Regions from separate parts of the Arthrobacter sp. Y3221087 genome, predicted to be linked through region 3. Evidence: riboswitches for the same ligand, from Rfam matches in the RefSeq annotation. Region 3 holds a riboswitch; each other region holds the start of a gene.
What was found. Region 3 has a riboswitch for cyclic di-AMP ahead of AC5RUO_RS17430 (M23 family metallopeptidase). Riboswitches for the same ligand answer to the same signal wherever they lie in the genome.
Positions count from the first base shown of each region.

Region 1 (6,160 bases), on a different contig from region 3:
GAACGCGGCGGCGAGGAGGACGGTCAGCAGTACCTGGGCCTGCAAGACCAGGGAAGCCAGGCCGGCCGGCATCCCCAGCGCCATGGACAGGTAGAGGAGGCCGAACTGGCCCGCACTCATGAAGAGCCCGACGCCGATGATCGCCGTCCAGCTGACGTCCGGCTTCCTGATGAAGAAGATCCACGGCAGGACCACCAAAACGAAGCGCATGGCCACGAACAGGAGCGGGGGCACCTCCACGCCGCCCGGGTGCAGGCCGATGTCGATTGCCACGAAGTTCAGGCCCCACAGCACGGCCACCAGCACTGCAAGCAGGGAGTCCCGGAGATTCACGCTCCCTACTCTGCCAGAACCACCCGCCGGAACCGGGGCTAATGGGCGCGGGGCACCTTGAACTTGGTGATCCTGGCATCCTGCCCGTCCAGCTCCGCCCAGGGCTTTTCCGTCTCCAGTACGGTGAGTGCGCTGGTGGGGAAACGGGTGGCCGCGTCCATATAGGCGTCGTGGTCGGAATCGCGGGAGGCGAGGTGCATGGCCAGGTCCTGCACGCCCGGCAGGTGGGAAATCAGCATGAGCGTTGTCACGGTATCCGGCACGTGGTTGATGACAGAGAGCATGCGGAGGGCGGAGGCGGCATACAGGCCGTCCTCCAGCTTCGGCGTGGGTGCCTTGTCCCCCAGTTCCGAGCACACCCAGGTGCAGGTCTGGCGCGTGCGCAGGGCGCTGGAGCAGAGGATGAAGTCCGGGACGATGTTGTGCTTGAGCAGCCAGCGCCCGGCCAGCGGCGCCTCCCGGTGGCCGCGCTCCTCCAGCGGCCGCTCGTGGTCGGGCACACCGCCGGGCCAGTCCGCCTTGGCATGGCGCATGATCACAAGGCGGCGAAGATGGTGCTCACTCATGCCCCAAGCTTAACGAACAAGCACCCGCCCCAAACGGGACGGGTGCTGGTTGGAAGACCTGGGTCAGATCGAGTATTCAGGAGCGGCCCAGACCACTACTTCCGGGTGCTCGTAGAAGCGGTAGCCCTGTCCGCGGACGGTGCGGACCGTGTTGGCGAGGCGGCCCAGCTTGGAGCGGAGGCGGCGGATGTGGACGTCGATGGTGCGCTCGTTGGGCACTTCCTCGGCGTTCCGCCACAGGCCTTCGAGCAGTTCGTCGCGGCCCACGGTGCGGGTGCCGTTCTCCACCAGGTAGTTGAGGAGCTCGAACTCCTTGAACGTCAGGTTGAGCGATTCGCCGTCGAGGTGGACTTCGCGGCGGGCAAGGTCGATCAGCACGCCGGACGGGCGCGGCTCCTGCGGCTGCTGCGGACGGGGCGTCTCGGAGCGCTGGCGGGAGTTCACGGTGGGGTCGCCGAAGGTGGAACGGACGACGTCGAGCGCGGAACCGGGGGTGCCGGCCGGGGCAACGGCAACGGCTGCGTAGCTTTCGGCGCCGGTTACCAGGGACTGGGCGTAGGCGCGGATTTCCTGCGCAAGCTTGGCGATGGAGGTGCCGGCAGCTGCAGCGGTTTCCTCGTCGATGCCCATGTACAGGACGAACCCGCGGGCAACATTGTCATTGGCCACCGGGCGGACGGCGTTGGGTCCTGCCACCACGGGCGTGGGTGCCGTTACGGGAGCGGAGTCAGCCGTGGGAACGGCGCGGAGCTGCCCGTAGGAGTTGGGGTTGTAGCCCTGCGGCGCGTAGCCCTGGGCGGGAAAGCTGCTTCCGGAAGACGGCGAAATTGACGGGCGCGGGCCAAATCCGGGGCGGAGGCCGGAGGGCTGGCCTGCCTTGGCGGCGTTACGGACAGAGATGTGGACGTATCCGGATGCAACAGACATGGGATTGCTTACCTCAATGTGAATGGCCGCCATCGCGGCTCGAATGCTGGGTTTCCCCGCAATGCGAACTGGGGAGGGGCGCCCGACGCTGGGCTGGGGGGCGAATGCCTAAGAACTTCGATGGGTGGAGAAGGTCAGGCGTGCATTCGACAACAGCGCATGTCGGCAGCAGCTGATGTGCTGGGCCAATATTCTGCGGCTGCAGGTGCTGTTGAGTTCTTGTTCACATTGGAAGTGTGCAGCGTAACAATGGCAACTTGCAAGTAACAATGGATCGAATCGTCCGCATTGTGAGACGAAATGCTCTATTGTGGCGCAGATCACGATTCTGGCGGAAGCCAAAGAATAACATTCGTTATCCGATTTGCCGCCACGAATAGGGCTGTTGGCAGAATATTCTTCGCGAAAGGCGACTCCGCGAAGTTTTTTATTCAAGTGAGTGCGAATTGCCAAAATCGCCCCCTACTGCCCCGGCGCGTGTCCAGCGGCGCGCGGAGCAGGGAAGAAATTTTCCCGCAAGCCCGCGTTTATCGTCCCGCAGGCCCAGGATCAACTCCGCTCCCTGCACCTGGCCCACGCGTCCGGGCCGAATACCTCCCGGCCGCGAGCGCCGTATGTACGGTCGACTGGACTGTGACCACTGGATGCGATGCTCCCAAGTTCGACGGCTTGAACTGCCGCGCAGGCTCCGCCCGTCCACACCGGAGGTCCAGGCGCTGTTACTCATCGCGATGGACGCCGCCCAGGACCGCCCCGTTTGGGTGAAGAGGCCAGGCCTCGGCCGCGGAGGGAACCAGCGGACGGGACTTTTCCAACGCAATGAATAGCCAGGCCCACGAAGGGAAGGTCACGGCCGCATCACAGCCGGGCCAGACGCATGGCCCTCCACCTGCACTTGTGCGCCGACTGGCACAAGTCGACGCGCCGTCATCGTGATGTCCGTTACCTAAATGTGACTTAAGCGCTGAACTCCTGTAGCGTCGATTGGGTACGGTTCCCGTTCGGGCCGTATATCCGGATGACGCCAAGCTCTGCCACTTCCCGGATTCCGCTTGATCGAAGGCAGAGGCGGGGGACCCACCGTCCCGGGCATTGATTTGCCCTTGGGGTTAAGCCAGCACGTGATATTTCCGTGCGGCCGGATGCCCTCATCCGAACCCGACAGCTAACTCCGCAGGTGTGAGAGGCGATTCATCATGTTTACATTCCCGGCTAAACCGCGCCCGAAACAGGGTTCCGACAGCGATTTCCAGCGTCCGGAAGGCAAGAAGTTCACCCTCGGCAAGCGTGCCGCGGTCCTCGTAACGTCCGGTGCGCTGCTGGTAGGCCTCGGCGCCGCCGGCCAGGCGACGAATGCTTTTATTCCCGCGGCGTCCACCACAAGCACCACGGCGGCGGACTCCGATTCGCAGATGAGCATCGAGAAGAGCGAGATCCGGTCCAACCCGGCCGAGTCTCCCGCCCCCGCCGAAATCAACGTTGTTCCCCAGGCCGCCGAGCCGGCCCCCGCACCCGCGCCGGAGCCCGTCCCCGCGGCTGAGCCTGCTCCGGCACCCGAGCCCGCACCCGCACCGGAGCCCGCTCCGGCACCTGCACCCGAGCCGGCTCCCGTCGTCGCGGTCAATGACCCGGCAGGCGCGCAGGCCTACGCCGCCGGCCAGCTTGGTTCCTACGGCTGGGCCCAGGACCAGATGCAGTGCCTGGTGACGCTCTGGACCAAGGAATCCGACTGGACCACCACGGCCACCAACCCCAGCAGCGGTGCCTACGGCATCGTCCAGTCCCTGCCCGCCGAGAAGATGGCCAGCGCCGGTGCGGACTACCTCACCAACTACCGCACACAGATCAACTGGGGCCTGAACTACATCAAGGAGCGCTACCAGTCCCCCTGTGGCGCGCTGAACTTCCACTACGCCAACAACTGGTACTAAGCCGCTGCTGAATTTCCCCGGCCCTTCCGCTGTCCGTGCGTGAGGGCCGGGGATTTTTGGGCTTAAGAATCCCGTCCCGGGATGTACTGCACTGCCCACCTGTTGCCGTCCGGATCGGCGAAGTAGACGAAGTGGCCCCAGCCCTGCACGTCCACGTCGCTGACGTCCACGCCGTTCTCCTTGAGGTGGCGGTGCGCGGCTTCGATGTCGTTGACCACCAGCTGGAGGTTGGAACCGGTCCCCGGAGGGGCGTCCGTAAGTCCTTCACCAATGCAGATGGAGCAGGCCGAGCCCGGCGGAGTCAGCTGGACGAAGCGGATGGAGTCGGTGGGGCGCTGGTCGAAATCGGCGTTGAAGCCAACCTTGTTGACGTAAAAATCCTTGGCACGGTCCACATCGGACACAGGGACAAACACGAGTTCAAGTTTCCAGTCCATGGGCACAGGCTACGGCTGAGCCCATGGTCTTGGAAGGCTTGAACCTCAGCCGGCGATGCCGTACAGGCGGTCGCCCGCGTCCCCGAGCCCGGGAACAATGTAGGACTTGTCGTTCAACTTCTCGTCGATGGATGCCAGGACAATCGTCACGTTGGCGTCCGCGAGTTCCTCTTCCAGCTTGGCGAGGCCCTCAGGTGCGGCCAGCAGGCAGATGCAGGTGACGTCCGAGGCGCCGCGCTTGAACAAGAACTTGATAGCCTCGCGCAGGGTTCCGCCGGTGGCGAGCATGGGGTCCAGGACGAAGATCTGGCGGTCGGTGAGGTCTTCGGGAAGCCGTTCGGCGTAGGTGATGATGTCCAGGGTTTCTTCATCCCGGGCCATGCCGAGGAACCCCACTTCGGCGGTGGGGACGAGCTTGGTCATGCCCTCGAGCATGCCCAGGCCGGCGCGCAGGATGGGTACCACCAGCGGGGTGGGCTTGGTGAATGCGGTTCCCACGGTACTGCTGACGGGCGTTTCAATGGTGACGGGTTCGGTGCGGACTTCGCGGGTCGCCTCGTAGGCGAGGAGGGTCACCAGCTCTTCGGTCAACTGCCGGAACACCGGGGACGGGGTGTTTTTGTCCCTCAGGACGGTGAGCTTATGGGCGACGAGCGGGTGGTCCACAACGAGAGTTCGCATGCGTCAAAACTATCACCCGGCGTTGTCCTTCCCGTGCCCGCCGGGGCCGTCGTGATGCAGGGCATCAACCACCACATCCCGCACCACTGGATGCTCGAAATCGGGTGCCGGGCCCACGTGCTCCCGCCGCCTGATCATGTGGAACAGCCGGTGGGCAAGTATGACCATCAGCACCCACGCGAGGCCCAGCAGCCAGCCGGCCATCACGTCCGTGAGCCAGTGGTGCCCCAGGTATACCCGGCTCAATCCCATCGCGATGATGAAGATCACGCCCGTTGTGATGGCGGTGATGCGGACCCACAGCTTGAAGAAGTGCAGGCACAGGATATAGAGCAGCACGCCGATCACCACGGTGGTGTTCAGGGTATGGCCACTTGGAAAGGACGGCGTGGTTTCATACGGTGGCACGGCCTCCGTATGTTCGGGACGGGTCCGGCCCACCAGGCGCTTGCCGATCGTGGTTGCCGTGGTGGACACCGCGGCTGCACCGCCAACCAGGATCAGCGGCCGCCAGGACCGGCTCAGGAACGTGAGCCAGGCGGTGAGGATGCTCGCGAGGATGGGCATCCCGACCCCGCCACCGATGTTTGTGAATGCGGTGACGAAGGCGTCCGTTTCGGGGTTCCGCAGTGACTGCGAATAGTCGAGTGCAGGAATATCGAGGCTGGCCAGGCCTTCCTCATCCACCACGTCCGAGTACACCTCGGCGCCCAGCAGCGCCATGGCAAGCACAAGGGTTCCACCGATGATCAGGGTCAGCCACAGGGCGGCATATGGTTTGAACCATCTGTCCACGCGGTCACGGACGGTGCTCATTTGTGCCTCCCGGGGCTGGTCGTCACGGGCTCAGGGTATCCTTCGAAACTATCATTGAGCCATGGTCTCCACTGGAAAACACGACACGTGGATGGGTCTTGCCCTTGCGGAGGCCCGCCGCGCCCTTGCAACAGAGGATGTGCCAATCGGCGCCGTGGTGCTGGGGCCCGACGGCGCGGTGCTGGGTTCCGGACGCAACCAGCGGGAGGAGCTTGGGGACCCCACGGCACACGCCGAGGTGGTGGCCATCCGCCAGGCAGCGGAGCGGCTGCGCGAGCTTGCGGCCCGCGACGGCGGGAAGGCCGACGGCTGGCGGTTGTCCGACTGCACGTTGGTGGTCACCCTTGAACCGTGCGCCATGTGTGCCGGCGCTATCGTCCTCGCCCGGATTCCCAGGGTTGTCTTCGGTGCCTGGGACGAGAAGGCGGGCGCCGCGGGATCGGTGTTCGACGTCCTCCGCGAGCGCCGG
Region 1 covers NZ_JBNHFE010000004.1:81,349-87,508, forward strand. Annotated here, with positions in the region: gene AC5RUO_RS13865 (EamA family transporter) at 1-333, opposite strand, end outside; gene AC5RUO_RS13870 (SixA phosphatase family protein) at 372-899, opposite strand; gene AC5RUO_RS13875 (winged helix-turn-helix domain-containing protein) at 963-1,826, opposite strand; cyclic di-AMP (ydaO/yuaA leader) riboswitch at 2,858-3,017, shown strand; gene AC5RUO_RS13880 (aggregation-promoting factor C-terminal-like domain-containing protein) at 3,023-3,757, shown strand; gene AC5RUO_RS13885 (glyoxalase superfamily protein) at 3,820-4,194, opposite strand; gene upp (uracil phosphoribosyltransferase) at 4,240-4,875, opposite strand; gene AC5RUO_RS13895 (phosphatase PAP2 family protein) at 4,888-5,691, opposite strand; gene tadA (tRNA adenosine(34) deaminase TadA) at 5,753-6,160, shown strand, end outside.
Region 1: it holds a riboswitch for cyclic di-AMP, as region 3 does, so the genes downstream of both, AC5RUO_RS13880 (aggregation-promoting factor C-terminal-like domain-containing protein) here and AC5RUO_RS17430 (M23 family metallopeptidase) in region 3, are expected to answer to the same signal.

Region 2 (6,160 bases), on a different contig from region 3:
GCTGTGACGGGCACCATGGCCGGGACGGTGGGCGGGATTGTCTGGCTGCCGTTCCTCCTGGCTTTCGTGGTGGCGACGCTGACGGCCTTTTCCTATCTGGAGCTGGTCACGCAGTATCCCCAGGCGGCAGGCGCCGCCTTGTACACGCACAAGGCGTTCGGCATCCACTTCGTCACGTTCCTGGTGGCTTTCGCCGTGGTGTGCTCCGGAATCACCAGCGCCTCAACCTCGGCCAATGTCCTCGCCCAAAATTTCTTCGGCGGGCTGGAAATCAATGGGGTGATGGGTGACCCGGGGCGGGGCGTCATCACCGCTGTGGCTCTCGGGTTCATGGTCCTCCTTGCGGCCATCAACCTTCGGGGCGTGGGCGAGAGCGTCAAGTTCAATGTGGTGCTCACGCTGGTGGAGATGATCGCGCTCTGCATCGTGATCGGCGTCGGCTTCTTCGTGATGGCCCAAGGGACAGGCAACCCCGGGGAGATCTTCGTCTTCAATGATTACCAGGACAAGGGGCTGTTCCTGGCCGTTACCGCCGCCACGTCCATCGCCTTTTTTGCGATGGTCGGCTTTGAAGACTCAGTAAACATGGTGGAGGAGACCAAGGATCCGGAAAAAATTTTCCCCCGGACCATGCTCACCGGCCTGGGTATCGCCGTTCTCCTGTACATGCTGGTGGCCATTTCCGTGGTCAGCGTGCTCTCGCCGACTGAGCTTGAGAACATCAGGGAGGCCGAGGGGGCCGCACTCCTGGAAGTGGTGCACAAGGGCTCACCAGACTTTCCCATTGACCTGGTCTTCCCGTTCCTTGCCGTCTTCGCCGTTGCCAACACGGCCTTGATCAACATGCTCATGGCCAGCCGCCTGATCTATGGAATGGCAAGGCAGCAGGTCCTGCCGCGTCCCCTGGGCAAGGTCCTGCCCGTGCGCCGTACCCCGTGGGCGGGGATCGCCTTCTCGACCATCCTCGCGCTGGGACTCATCCTGTACGTGACCAGCGATCCCGCAAGCAACATCGTTGCGAACCTCTCGGGCACCACGGCCTTCCTGCTGCTGTGCGTCTTCACCGTGGTCAACGTGGCCTGCGTGGTGCTGCGGCGGAAGCGGGACCCGAACCGTAAGGTCTTCTTCACCTCGCCGGGGCAACTACCGCTGGTGGCAGCCCTGCTGTGTGCATTCCTCGCAGGACCATGGGTAGGCCGCAATATCATCCAGTACCAGGTAGCCGGCGGGCTGATGGCAATCGGCGTGATCCTATGGCTTGTCACCTGGCTGATCAACCGACGGACCAACCGCGGGGATAGGGTTAACCCATGACTACCGCTGCAGAATCAACGGTCATCCTCGAAAGCCGCTTCGCCAGCGAACTGCCAGACATGGCTGTTCCCTGGCAGGCGGAGGAAGCTCCGGAGCCCCGGCTCCTGGTCTTCAACGACGCCCTCGCGGAAGAGCTCGGGCTTGATGCCCCCTACCTTCGCAGCGCGGAGGGTGTGCGGTTGCTGCTGGGCAACCACGTGCCGGAGGGGGCGGCGCCGGTGGCCCAGGCCTACGCCGGGCACCAGTTCGGCGGATACTCACCCCTCCTGGGGGACGGGCGGGCCCTCCTGCTTGGCGAGATCCTGGACGCCAACGGCCGCCTGCGCGATATCCACCTCAAAGGCTCGGGCCGCACACCTTTTGCGCGTGCAGGTGACGGGCGTGCCGTCGTCGGGCCCATGCTCCGGGAATACCTCGTCAGTGAGGCAATGCACGCGCTGGGGATTCCCACCACCAGGTCTCTCGCCGTCGTCGGCACCGGACGCCTGGTGCGCCGGGACGAGATGCTGCCCGGGGCAGTCCTGGCCCGGGTGGCCAGCAGCCACCTGCGGGTGGGGAGTTTCCAGTATGCGCGGGCCACGGACAACCTCGAGCTGCTGCGCCGCCTGGCGGACCACGCCATCAGCCGGCATTACCCCGCCGCCGCTAAAGCTGAGAATCCGTATCTTGCGCTTTTCCGGGCGGTGGTGTCGGCCCAGGCCGCGCTGGTGGCGCAATGGATGCTGGTGGGCTTCGTCCACGGCGTGATGAACACGGACAACATGACCATTTCCGGCGAGACCATCGACTACGGGCCCTGTGCGTTCATGGACGATTTCAATCCCGCCGCCGTCTACAGCTCCATTGACGTGGGCGGGCGGTACGCCTACGCCAACCAGCCTGTTATTGCCGAATGGAACCTGGCGCGCCTCGCCGAGTCGATCCTTCCGCTGATCAACGAGGATCAGGAGCAGGCCGTCGCTCCCGCCGTGGAGGCGCTGGGCGAATTCCGCAGGCAGTACAGCGATGCTTGGTTCGACGGGATGAGGACCAAGCTGGGCCTGCCCGGCAGCCCCGCGGGAAGCCCTGAGGCCGAAGCGGCATCCGAACTGGTGGACGGGGTGGTTGCGATCCTGAAGGACGGCCCGGTGGACTACACGCGGTTCTTCCGCAACCTGGGCGAAGCAGCGCGTGGAAATGACAGGCCTGTCCGGGGCATGGTCATGGACCTGGCAGCATTCGACGCCTGGGCCGGGCGCTGGCGGTCCATGAAGCCGGATGCGGACCGGATGGACCGGGTGAATCCTGTGTACATTCCGCGCAACCATCTGGTGGAAGAGGCTCTCGCTGCGGCCACCGGCGGCGACCTGGAGCCGCTTACCAGGCTCCTTGAAGCAGTGGGCGCCCCTTACGAAGAGCGACCCGGGCTGGAACGTTACGCCGAAGGCGCGCCGGAAGACTTCGGCAAGTACATGACGTTCTGCGGCACGTGACAGGCTGAGCCGCAAAGTGGCGGCGGGGCCCCGGTGGCAACACGTTAAATACGACAAGGGCGGCAGCCGGGTCTTCCCGGCTGCCGCCCTTCTGTGCGCAGCTCTTGGTGCGGCTGCTTCAGTTGCGCGGGGTAACTACGCTACCCGGACGAAGGAAGCTCCGCCGAGCCAGCTGATGGAGTGGACTTCGGTCTTGTAGCCGTCCACGCCGCCGCTGACAACCTGGCCGTCGCCGGCGTAGACGCCCACGTGGCCTGCAGTGATCACCAGGTCGCCGGGGGCGGGGGTGCCCACGGTGGTGCCGTACTGGTAGAACTGGCCGGGAGCCAGGTCACCGACGGACTTGCCGACGGAGCGGAGGGCCTTCTCCACCATGGCGGTGCAGTCCTGCTGCACGCCCAGCTGGCCGTAGGCGGAAGCCAGGATGGCTGCACCGGTGCCGGTGCCGGTCGCGGCAGGTGCGGGAGCCGGGGCCGGAGCCGGGGCAACGGCCGCGGAGGCATAGTTCACGGTGGAGCCGGTGTTCGCCAGGGCAGGTGCGGCCGGGGCAGGAGCAGCGGCAGGTGCCACGTAGCCGGCGCCCGGAATGGTGATCTGGTCACCGGGGTAGATGATGGTGGAGATGTCCAGGCCGTTGGCGGCCAGCACATCGTTCAGGCTGACGCCGTGAGCGGCCGAGATGGCGCCCAGGGTGTCTCCGGAAACCACGGTGTAGACGTTGCCGGCGGCAGGGACTGCGGCAGCGGGGGCAGCCACTGCGGCTGCCGGAGCGCTGTACGCCTGGACGCTAGCGGTTTCGGTGGTATCCGGGCCGGTCACGCCTGCATGGGCGGGAGCTCCAACACCGAACGCAATGCCGGACGCAGCGGCAACTGCGAGCACCGGACGGCTGAGCGTCCGTGCCTGGGACTTTGCGGAAGCAGCCAAGCCCTGGAGCGCGATTGAGCGGGCCGGAGTCGCGCGGTGACGGGCGGTAGGGAAATTTTTTGACACGTGTGATCGCCTCTCCCATGCCTGCGGGGTGAGCTGTCGGGTTCGGGTTGGAGATACCCGGCCGAAGGCAACCGCCCACAATGGACGGAGGCGCTATCGACTTAACCCCAAGGCCGTAACGGCCGTGGAAACTTGGTTCCCCCGTCCCTGCCAGCTGGAAAGCGGTTGAATCCCGGGTCAGTGGCAGGGCTCGGCATACTGATGGGAATGTCCCGTTTGGGAGGGACACCTGAAGACCATAACCCGACCGCGGAGCAATTGTCACGTTTGGGTAACATACGAGGCGCTTCTATCGTATTAAGCAATCGTATGGAGGTACTAGCACACCTTTCTGACCTCGCGTGATATTTGGCAGCTGGCGTGGCTTGTTATTCATGTCACAAATCTATAAAGGTAGCGGGGGGAGGCTGTCCAACCCTCAACCTCGTGTTGAAACCCGCTAAGCTTCGGAGCTATGCGCCTGACCGGAAGCATGTTCAAGCCCCCGTTGCTGGCAGGGCTGCTGGCACTTGCCCTCGCCGGCCCCGCTGCCGTGCTTCCGGCGGCCGCGGATGAGCCTCCGCCGGGCGGGTACCCATCGTGGGAAGACGTTCAGAAGGCGCAGCAGTCTGAAGCCCGGAAGGCGGCCGAGATCGAGAACATCACGGGCCTGCTTCAAGGCCTGCGGTCCGAGTCCGAAGCGCTCGGGACGGCCGCCGTGGCCTCCGCAGCCGACTATGCACTGGCGGATGCCGCCCTGCAGGCCGCAACGGCCAGGGTGGATGCCCTCGCAGGCCGGGCTGCCCAGGCGGACGCGGAGTTGCAGCGGCATCAACAGGCCGTTGGTGCGCTGGCCGCCAGATCGTACAAGACCGGCGGAACCACCATGGGATTCTTTGTGGCACTGGAAGCTCTGGAGAACAACAGCATCCACGGGCTCAACGTCGTTGAGGTGGTGGGAGCCAAGACCGCGGATTTGGTCAGCCGGGCGGAGGCCGCCGGCAAAGCCACCGCTGCGCTGGGGGAGCAGGAAAAGACCGCCAGGGCGGAGCGCGAACGCCTGTCCGGAGAGGCGAAGGCCAAGCTGGACACTGCCCGTTCCGCCCAGGACGCGGTGGCCCGCCAGGTCGCCGAAGAGCAGCGGCGCAGCGGAGAGCTGACCGCGCAGCTGGCGTCCCTCAAGGGCACGACGGCGGCGCTCGAGGGCGAATACCGGCAAGGCCAGGCGGCGCTTGCAGCCTATGAGGCGGCCCAGGCTGCTAAACGAGCCGCTGCCGAGGAGCAGGCCCGCCGGCAGGCAGCTGCAGATGCTGCTCCTGCCGGTGCTCAAAGACCTCCCGCTCCGGCAAACCCGGTCCCGGCAGCGCCGGTGCCAGCGAATCCCGCGCCGCTAAATCCGGCCCCGGTAAATCCTGCTCCCGTGAACCCGGCGCCGGCGAACCCCGCCCCTCTTGCCCCGGCGCCTGCGATCCCCGGCCCGCCCGCCGTCGTCGTGCCCTCCGTTCCAGGCGGCTCCGTCAACGATCCCGCTGCGGCCAAGAGCTACGCCTCCGGCCGCCTTGCAGCCTACGGCTGGGGCCAGGACCAGTTCCTGTGCCTCGCCCAGCTCTGGACCAAGGAATCAAACTGGCTGACCACCGCCACCAACCCCTACTCCGGGGCCTATGGGATTCCGCAGGCCCTGCCGCCCGGCAAGCTGGGAAGCGCCGGCAGCGACTGGCTTACCAGCTACCGTACGCAGATCGAGTGGGGGCTCGGGTATATCCGGGACCGCTACCGTACACCCTGCGCGGCGTGGGACCATTCCGTAGCCAGGAACTGGTACTGAGAGGCGCGCTAGGCTTTCTCCATGCCAGATTTTGAGCGGTTCCGGGTGCTGCTCGAGGAGGAGCGGAAGCGGAAGGCTGCGCTGCTTCCGGACCTTCGCGCGGACATCGCCTCGGCCAGTTCGGCCCGGCTCAATTCAAACGTCGACGACGAACACGATCCCGAGGGCGCCACGATCGCTTTCGAGCTGTCCCAGGCGGCCGCACTCCTGAAGCAGAGCGCCGCCGGCCTGGACCAGGTGGAGGCCGCCCTCGCCCGGCTGGACGCCGGAACCTATGGCACCTGCGCCGTCTGCGGCGAAGCCATTGCCGAGGGCAGGCTGGAAGCCCGGCCATGGACCGCGTTCTGCATCAACCACGCCGCGGCAGGCCGGCAGTGACGGCGGGGCCGGACATTGTTGCCGCGGCGGCGGAATTCATCGACCGTACACTGCAGAACGAGGGCTCCTGGTACCGCGCGGACGACGTCGCCACCCGGCTGGGCGGGGTCCTCGCCTCTTACGGAGCCTCCATAGGCGCTGTCCGGGGAACCGTCCGTGATGCGCGGCGGAAATTCAAAGCCCTGGACCACGATGC
Region 2 covers NZ_JBNHFE010000001.1:1,677,278-1,683,437, forward strand. Annotated here, with positions in the region: gene AC5RUO_RS08000 (APC family permease) at 1-1,314, shown strand, start outside; gene AC5RUO_RS08005 (protein adenylyltransferase SelO) at 1,311-2,786, shown strand; gene AC5RUO_RS08010 (LysM peptidoglycan-binding domain-containing protein) at 2,922-3,779, opposite strand; cyclic di-AMP (ydaO/yuaA leader) riboswitch at 3,783-3,953, opposite strand; gene AC5RUO_RS08015 (aggregation-promoting factor C-terminal-like domain-containing protein) at 4,234-5,586, shown strand; gene AC5RUO_RS08020 (TraR/DksA family transcriptional regulator) at 5,608-5,964, shown strand; gene AC5RUO_RS08025 (DNA alkylation repair protein) at 5,961-6,160, shown strand, end outside.
Region 2: it holds a riboswitch for cyclic di-AMP, as region 3 does, so the genes downstream of both, AC5RUO_RS08010 (LysM peptidoglycan-binding domain-containing protein) here and AC5RUO_RS17430 (M23 family metallopeptidase) in region 3, are expected to answer to the same signal.

Region 3 (6,160 bases):
AATCCCTAGCGCGGCAGCATCGTCCCACGTATCCACATCAGCTGTTGAGGCGGCGGATACGGTGACAAGCTGCACGTCCAGACTAGCAAGGAGGGAGCGGACAGAGCCGTTGATTAAGGCTCCCCTGGCGGCAAGCTCGTGCACGGCTTTTTTTAGCCCAGCCGTGCGGTAAAAACCCGCCAGCGGCTGGGCCCTGCCTTGGGGAGTGCCATCGTCAGATGCGGCCATAACCACGTCGGGCCTGCCGGCACCGCCGCCAGCCAGGTCCGCTGCCAGCGCAGAGGAGAGGCGGGCCACGGCGTCCGACACCAACGGCATGTCGCAGGCCAGCACCAGCGTGTACTCCGCTTCGCTGCCAGCCCTTGACAGCACCTCCAGCCCCGCAGCAATGGCGGCGGCGGGGCCTGCAAACTCTGGCTGCTCCCGGCAGGACAAAACGCCCTCCGGCAGGCGCCCCGGATCCGGACCGACCACCACAGTCCGGCGGGCACCGGACGCCGCATCAAGGGATCGTTCCAGCAAGGTGGCACCGCGGAAAAGCAGGTGCTGTTTCGGTACTCCGCCCAGCCGGGAGGACCGGCCTCCGGCGAGGATCAAGGCATCGAAATGCGGCATTGGCTCTTGCACCGTTCCAGCCTAGCCAGCGGCAGGCAGGGACGCACAAACAGGGAAGGACCGGTCAGGCAGCGCGCTCGGGCAGCAGGAAGGGGTCCCACGCGGGGGTGGGCTTCTCCAGCTCCTTGATCTGCCAGATGGTGCCGCGCGGAGGCTCCGGAACGAAGCGCAGCTTCCAGCCCATTTCCGCGGGCGTATGGTCACCCTTGGCGTTGTTGCAGCGGAGGCAGGCAGCCACCAGGTTTTCCCAGGAGTCGGCTCCGCCGCGTGATTTTGGGTGGACATGGTCGATCGTGTGCGCAGCCTTGCCGCAGTAGGCACACTTGTGCCCGTCCCGTCTCAGCACACCCCGCCGGCTGACGGCGGTGGCCTGGTTGTAGCGCGGGCGGATGTAGCGGTTGAGGAGGATCACCGAGGGACGGCCCAGTATTTCCTGTGGACCTACCACGGGGTCGTCCCCTTCGGCCACCACGCTCGCCTTGCCCGTGAGCACAAGCACCAGCGCCCGGCGGAAAGTGACAACCGCCAGCGGTTCATATCCAGCATTCAGAACGAGAGTGCGCATGCACGTACCTCTTCACGGCCGCACCCGTCAGGGGCACGAGGGCCGGCTGCCCTCGGCATGTCCGGGCTATGGATCGACACCACAAGAGTAAACACAGAAGCGCACTATCAGCTAATCGCCCTCGGGAAGGCATTTGATCCGTCCGCTGGCAGGCCATCTCCTGGAGCCCTCCGCACGGACCGGCCGCAGGCCCCGCCTGCTTCCCTTAAAAGGGAAAGGACCCCTGCTTTGTGGGCAGGGGTCCTTCCTCCATCGCCGGCCGTCGGGGGCGCCGGCCGGGGACGCGGGGACTAGTTGACGCGGATGAAAACCGGGCCGGAGCCAACGTTGGCGCTGAAGACCACCGTCTGGTTGCCGTTGTAGCCGCCGTGGACCGCCTGGCCGTTGCCTGCGTAGACAGCAATGTGCGCCATGCCGGCGCCGCCATCAGCGTAGTAGATCAGGTCGCCGGGCTGGGCTTCGGCAGCGCTCACCGTGCGGCCCAGTGACAGGTAGCCTGCAGGCCAGTCGTGGAAGTTGATGCCAACGGCCGCCAGGGAGTTGGTCACCAGCATGGTGCAGTCCTGCATGACACCCAGCTGGGCGTAGGCGGCGGACAGGATGGCTGCAGCCTTGCCGCTGGCGGAAGCCGGCGCGGCAGGAGCAGACGCAGCAGAAACCTTGGCGGTGACCTTCGGAGCGGGAGCGGTCTGGGCAACCGGGGCAGGGGCCGCCGGCGCGGCTTCCTCTACCACAACCTCGGGCTCTTCCACGACCACGGGCGCCGGCGTGGTGGTCACGGCAGGCTTCTCGTAGGTGATGGCGATGGTGGAAGCAGCGGAGATGGGAGCTTCGATGGCCGATTCAACTTCCAGGGCGGACGCCGGAGCGGAGTCACGCTGGATATTGGCGTCGGCGGCGTTGGCGGCGACGCCGCTGGTCAGCACCAGGCCGGAGGCCGCAGCGATCACGGCGGCCTGGCGACCTACGCCGCCGGCGTTGTCGCCCACAGCCTTGGCAATGACGGCGATCGAGCTGGTTTTGGTGACCTCGGCACGGTGCCGTGCGGTAGCACGAGTAGTCATCAGTTCTCTCTTTCGATTACCTCGGGGCCTGTGGGCAACCCGAGAGTTTTGGACGCGCCGGCATCTTGGGGGTACGTCGGCGCGCCCCGAACGGGGATGGTGGTTTAGCGAAAAAGTGCGGGCAAAGAAATAGTTCCCGGGGCCGAAGCCCCAAGAACTATTAGCCTGCGAGGGTGTAGAAGGAGGAGGTGCCGGTGGCGGCGACGGAGTGCAGCAGAGTGCCCTGGGAGGGGTTGAGTGCGCTGATCATCATGCCGTTGCCGACGTAGATGCCGACGTGTGCACCGCCGTTCTGCATCACCAGGTCACCCGGCTGGGGGGTGGAGGTGGGGGTCATGGCGGTCCATGCGTTCACGCGCGGGATGCTGATGCCGGCCTGGGCGTAAACCCACTGGGTGAAGCCCGAGCAATCCCAACCGGAGGTGGGGCTGGTGCCACCCCAGACGTAGGGGCTGCCAATGCCCGTGTAGGCGATGGCGGCGAGTCCGGTGGTGGCCGCAGAAGCGGCGGTCGCAACAACCTTTTCTGCCGCGGTTGACGCCGTTGACTCGGCGGAAGTGGCGGTCTCGTCCTCGTCGTCGGAGGTTGACTGCACGGTCACGCGTTCAACAACGGGAGCGGCGACGGTGGTGACCACCGGGCGCTCGAAGGAAACGGTGGCGGTAGGTGCTGCGGTGACTGCAAGTGCTGTCTGCGCGGAACCCGACTCGGTGGAAGCGGAGACACCGGCGGTGGTGTCCGCGGTGGCCGGCAGCCCCATGGCAAGGACAAGGCCGGAAGCGGCTGCAACAACAGCAGCCTGGCGACCCACTGTCCCGGCGTTGGCACTAACAGCCTTGGACACGGCGTCCAAAGGGTTGGTACGGACCGGTTGCGCACGGTGGCGCGCAGAATTATGGCGTGAAGACACGAAGGTAGCCTCTCCCAATGCCTGCGAGGTGAGCTGTCGGATTCGGATGGGAGTCACCCGGCCGCGCCGCTTCAAGGAAGCTTTGCGACTTAACCCCAAGGCCTTCCGTGAAGAAGGCCAAAATTGGTTCCCCCGCCCCTGCCAGACGATGAAATGCGAACGGACCTTGAGCGGTGGCAGAGTTAGGCAATCCGCACAAGAGCGTCAACTTCGGAAAAGTTGACGCGAGTTAGACGGTACAGGAGTTTTGACTGAATGTCACATTAAGGTCACGGCTGGTCACGGCAATTCGAGAGTCGGCAATCATTTGACTAGAGCCAGCCCGTCGGATCCACTACTTCGCCGTTGACCTGCACCTCAAAGTGCAGGTGGCATCCGGTGGAGGCTCCGGTGGTTCCGCTCAGTGCCACAACCTCGCCGCGCGAGACCGTCTGGCCCTCAGTCACATTGAAGGACGAGAGGTGGTTGTACGTGGTCTCCAGGCCGTTTCCGTGGTCGATCACCACGCGGTTGCCGCCGCCGAACTGGTGCCAGCCGACGAACGTCACGGTGCCGGTGGCAGCCGCGAGAACCGAGGTCCCGCACTGGGCAACGTAGTCCTGCCCGCGGTGGAAGTCGCCGGATCCACCCGTGATGGGGCTGACGCGGTAACCGAAGGGCGAGGCTGTGGTCAGCGACGCCAGCGGGGCGCCCAGGCTTCCGGTGGATGCGGCGCGGGAAACAGCGCCGGCGGACTGGGCGCTCAGGAGCTGCTTGAGCTTGCCGTCTGGATCCGCCTGGGTCACTACGGCCGAGCGGCTGAAGTCGATCTGCGCTCCGGCTTCGGCGGAGATAGCGGGCTGCGGGGTGACGGCGGCGGCCGCAACAGGCGCAATGCCCGTCTCGCCGGTGGCCATGACTGGGCTGGTGGCCGGAACAGTAACGGTGAGCACCAGGCCGGTGGCGGCGAGTGCCATGCCGGCCTTCTGGCCGATGCCGCTCGCCGAGGCGAACTCGGTGATCTGCCGGAACGGACCCCGACGGCGCCGCGCATCACGGTGGAGATCGCGGGGGCGCTCCGTGTGGATGACTTCGGCGACGCGCGGCGCCGAAGCGGGGCCAGCGGCGCGGCGGCGCCCCCTGGAGGTCTGCATGGACAAGAAGGATTCCTCTCTGGAAAGCCTGCGAAGTTAGCTGTCGGATTCGGGTCAGAGAGTGCAAAGACCCGGTCCGCCGTAAGCAAGCTTCGGCACAGAGATATCCGCTGAGGGATTCCTTCACTGGAAGAGGCTTGCTGCTGACGGACTTCACCCCAAGGCAGTCCCCCGCTGCCGCTTGTGGTTCCCCCGCCTCTGCCAGTTAGTGACTCGTGCTCCTGATCCGCTGGCAGAGCTCGGCTCCGGATCAGGTAACGCTTTTGTATCAACGCTTGGTTCAACTATAGGGGCTTAAGGCCCTAGGTAACAATTCCGTTATCTTGGCGTTACCGGCGTCACACCGGGCGGTCGGCCTTCCTAGCGAACGTGAACGAACACGTGCGCGGCAACCTCCGGCGGGAGTTCCAGAGCGCCTTCAATGCCGGGCACGCGGACCGAGATGTAGTCGCCCACACGTTCAAGAGTTACCGCGGCGCCTGGGCGGATGCCTCCCTCATCGAGCTGGGACAGCAGTTCCGGCTCCACCTGGATGGGCTCTGCCAGCCGGCTGACCGTGACCTCCGACGCAGGCCCGTAGGACTTCATGGCTTCCAGGAGGCTCGTCACCGTATCGCTGGAGGCAAGTGCGGGCTGGCCACCAAGTGCGGCAAGGCCCGGAATCGGATTGCCGTACGGCGATTCGGTGGGATGGTCCAGCATCTCGTAGATGCGCCGCTCCACCCGCTCGCTCATCACGTGCTCCCAGCGGCAGGCTTCGTCGTGCACATAAGCCCAGTCCAGCCCGATCACGTCGGCCAGGAGCCGCTCGGCCAGGCGATGCTTGCGCATGACCTCGGTGGCGCGCTTGCGGCCGACTTCAGTGAGCTCCAGGTGCCGGTCGCCGGAGACCACAACCAGGCCGTCGCGCTCCATCCTGCCGATGGTCTGGGACACCGTGGGACCCGAGTGGCGCAGGCGTTCCGCGATACGGGCCCGCAGGGCAACGATGTTCTCTTCTTCCAGTTCCAGAATGGTCCGAAGGTACATCTCCGTAGTGTCGATCAGATCCGTCATCCAGCTCAGCTCCTCGAGCGCAGTACCTTGCGTTGTCCCACCGTATCGCTGTTCACCGCGACGTAGTCCGTTGGCTAGCTTAGCCTATTTTGACTTAGTCCGAATAGTTGGAAGCCGCCCGGCAACCCGTCTCAGTGGCTGGACTATGACGGTCCCGGTTCCCGCCGAATCAGCTGTTCAGGCAGAATGGGAAAGGCCTTCGATGCAGTCATTGCCGACTGCGCGCCAGCGACCATCCACCCGTCCGGACCTAAGCGCGTCCACGCCGAAATTGGAGCCCCCGTGAGCGAACCAAGCATCACTATTCCTGCCGATCTCCTCCCCAAGGACGGGCGGTTCGGCGCCGGACCTTCAAAAGTCCGCCAGGAGCAGATTGATGCGCTGTCCGCCGCATCGAAGAACGTCCTGGGCACCTCGCACCGGCAGGCTCCGGTCAAGAACCTCGTCGGTTCAGTCCGCGAGGGCCTCAGCCAGTTCTTCCGCGCCCCGGAAGGATATGAAGTTGTCCTGGGCGTGGGCGGTTCCACGGCGTTCTGGGATGTTGCCAGCTTCGGCCTGGTGGAGCAGAAGGCCCAGCATTTGTCCTTCGGTGAGTTCGGTTCCAAGTTTGCGGCCGCCACCAACAAGGCACCGTTCCTGGACGCCTCCTCCATCATCAAGTCCGAGCCCGGCACCCGGCCGGTGGCGCAGGCAGAGGCCGGCGTGGACGTGTATGCCTGGCCGCAGAATGAGACCTCCACGGGCGTGTCCGCACCGGTCAAGCGGGTGGCAGGTGCGGATGAGGATGCACTGGTGCTGGTGGATGCCACCTCTGCAG
Region 3 covers NZ_JBNHFE010000007.1:121,039-127,198, forward strand. Annotated here, with positions in the region: gene mobA (molybdenum cofactor guanylyltransferase) at 1-627, opposite strand, end outside; gene AC5RUO_RS17415 (HNH endonuclease) at 680-1,180, opposite strand; gene AC5RUO_RS17420 (NlpC/P60 family protein) at 1,471-2,244, opposite strand; gene AC5RUO_RS17425 (C40 family peptidase) at 2,405-3,088, opposite strand; cyclic di-AMP (ydaO/yuaA leader) riboswitch at 3,159-3,337, opposite strand; gene AC5RUO_RS17430 (M23 family metallopeptidase) at 3,466-4,287, opposite strand; cyclic di-AMP (ydaO/yuaA leader) riboswitch at 4,298-4,517, opposite strand; gene AC5RUO_RS17435 (iron-dependent transcriptional repressor DtxR) at 4,648-5,343, opposite strand; gene serC (phosphoserine transaminase) at 5,626-6,160, shown strand, end outside.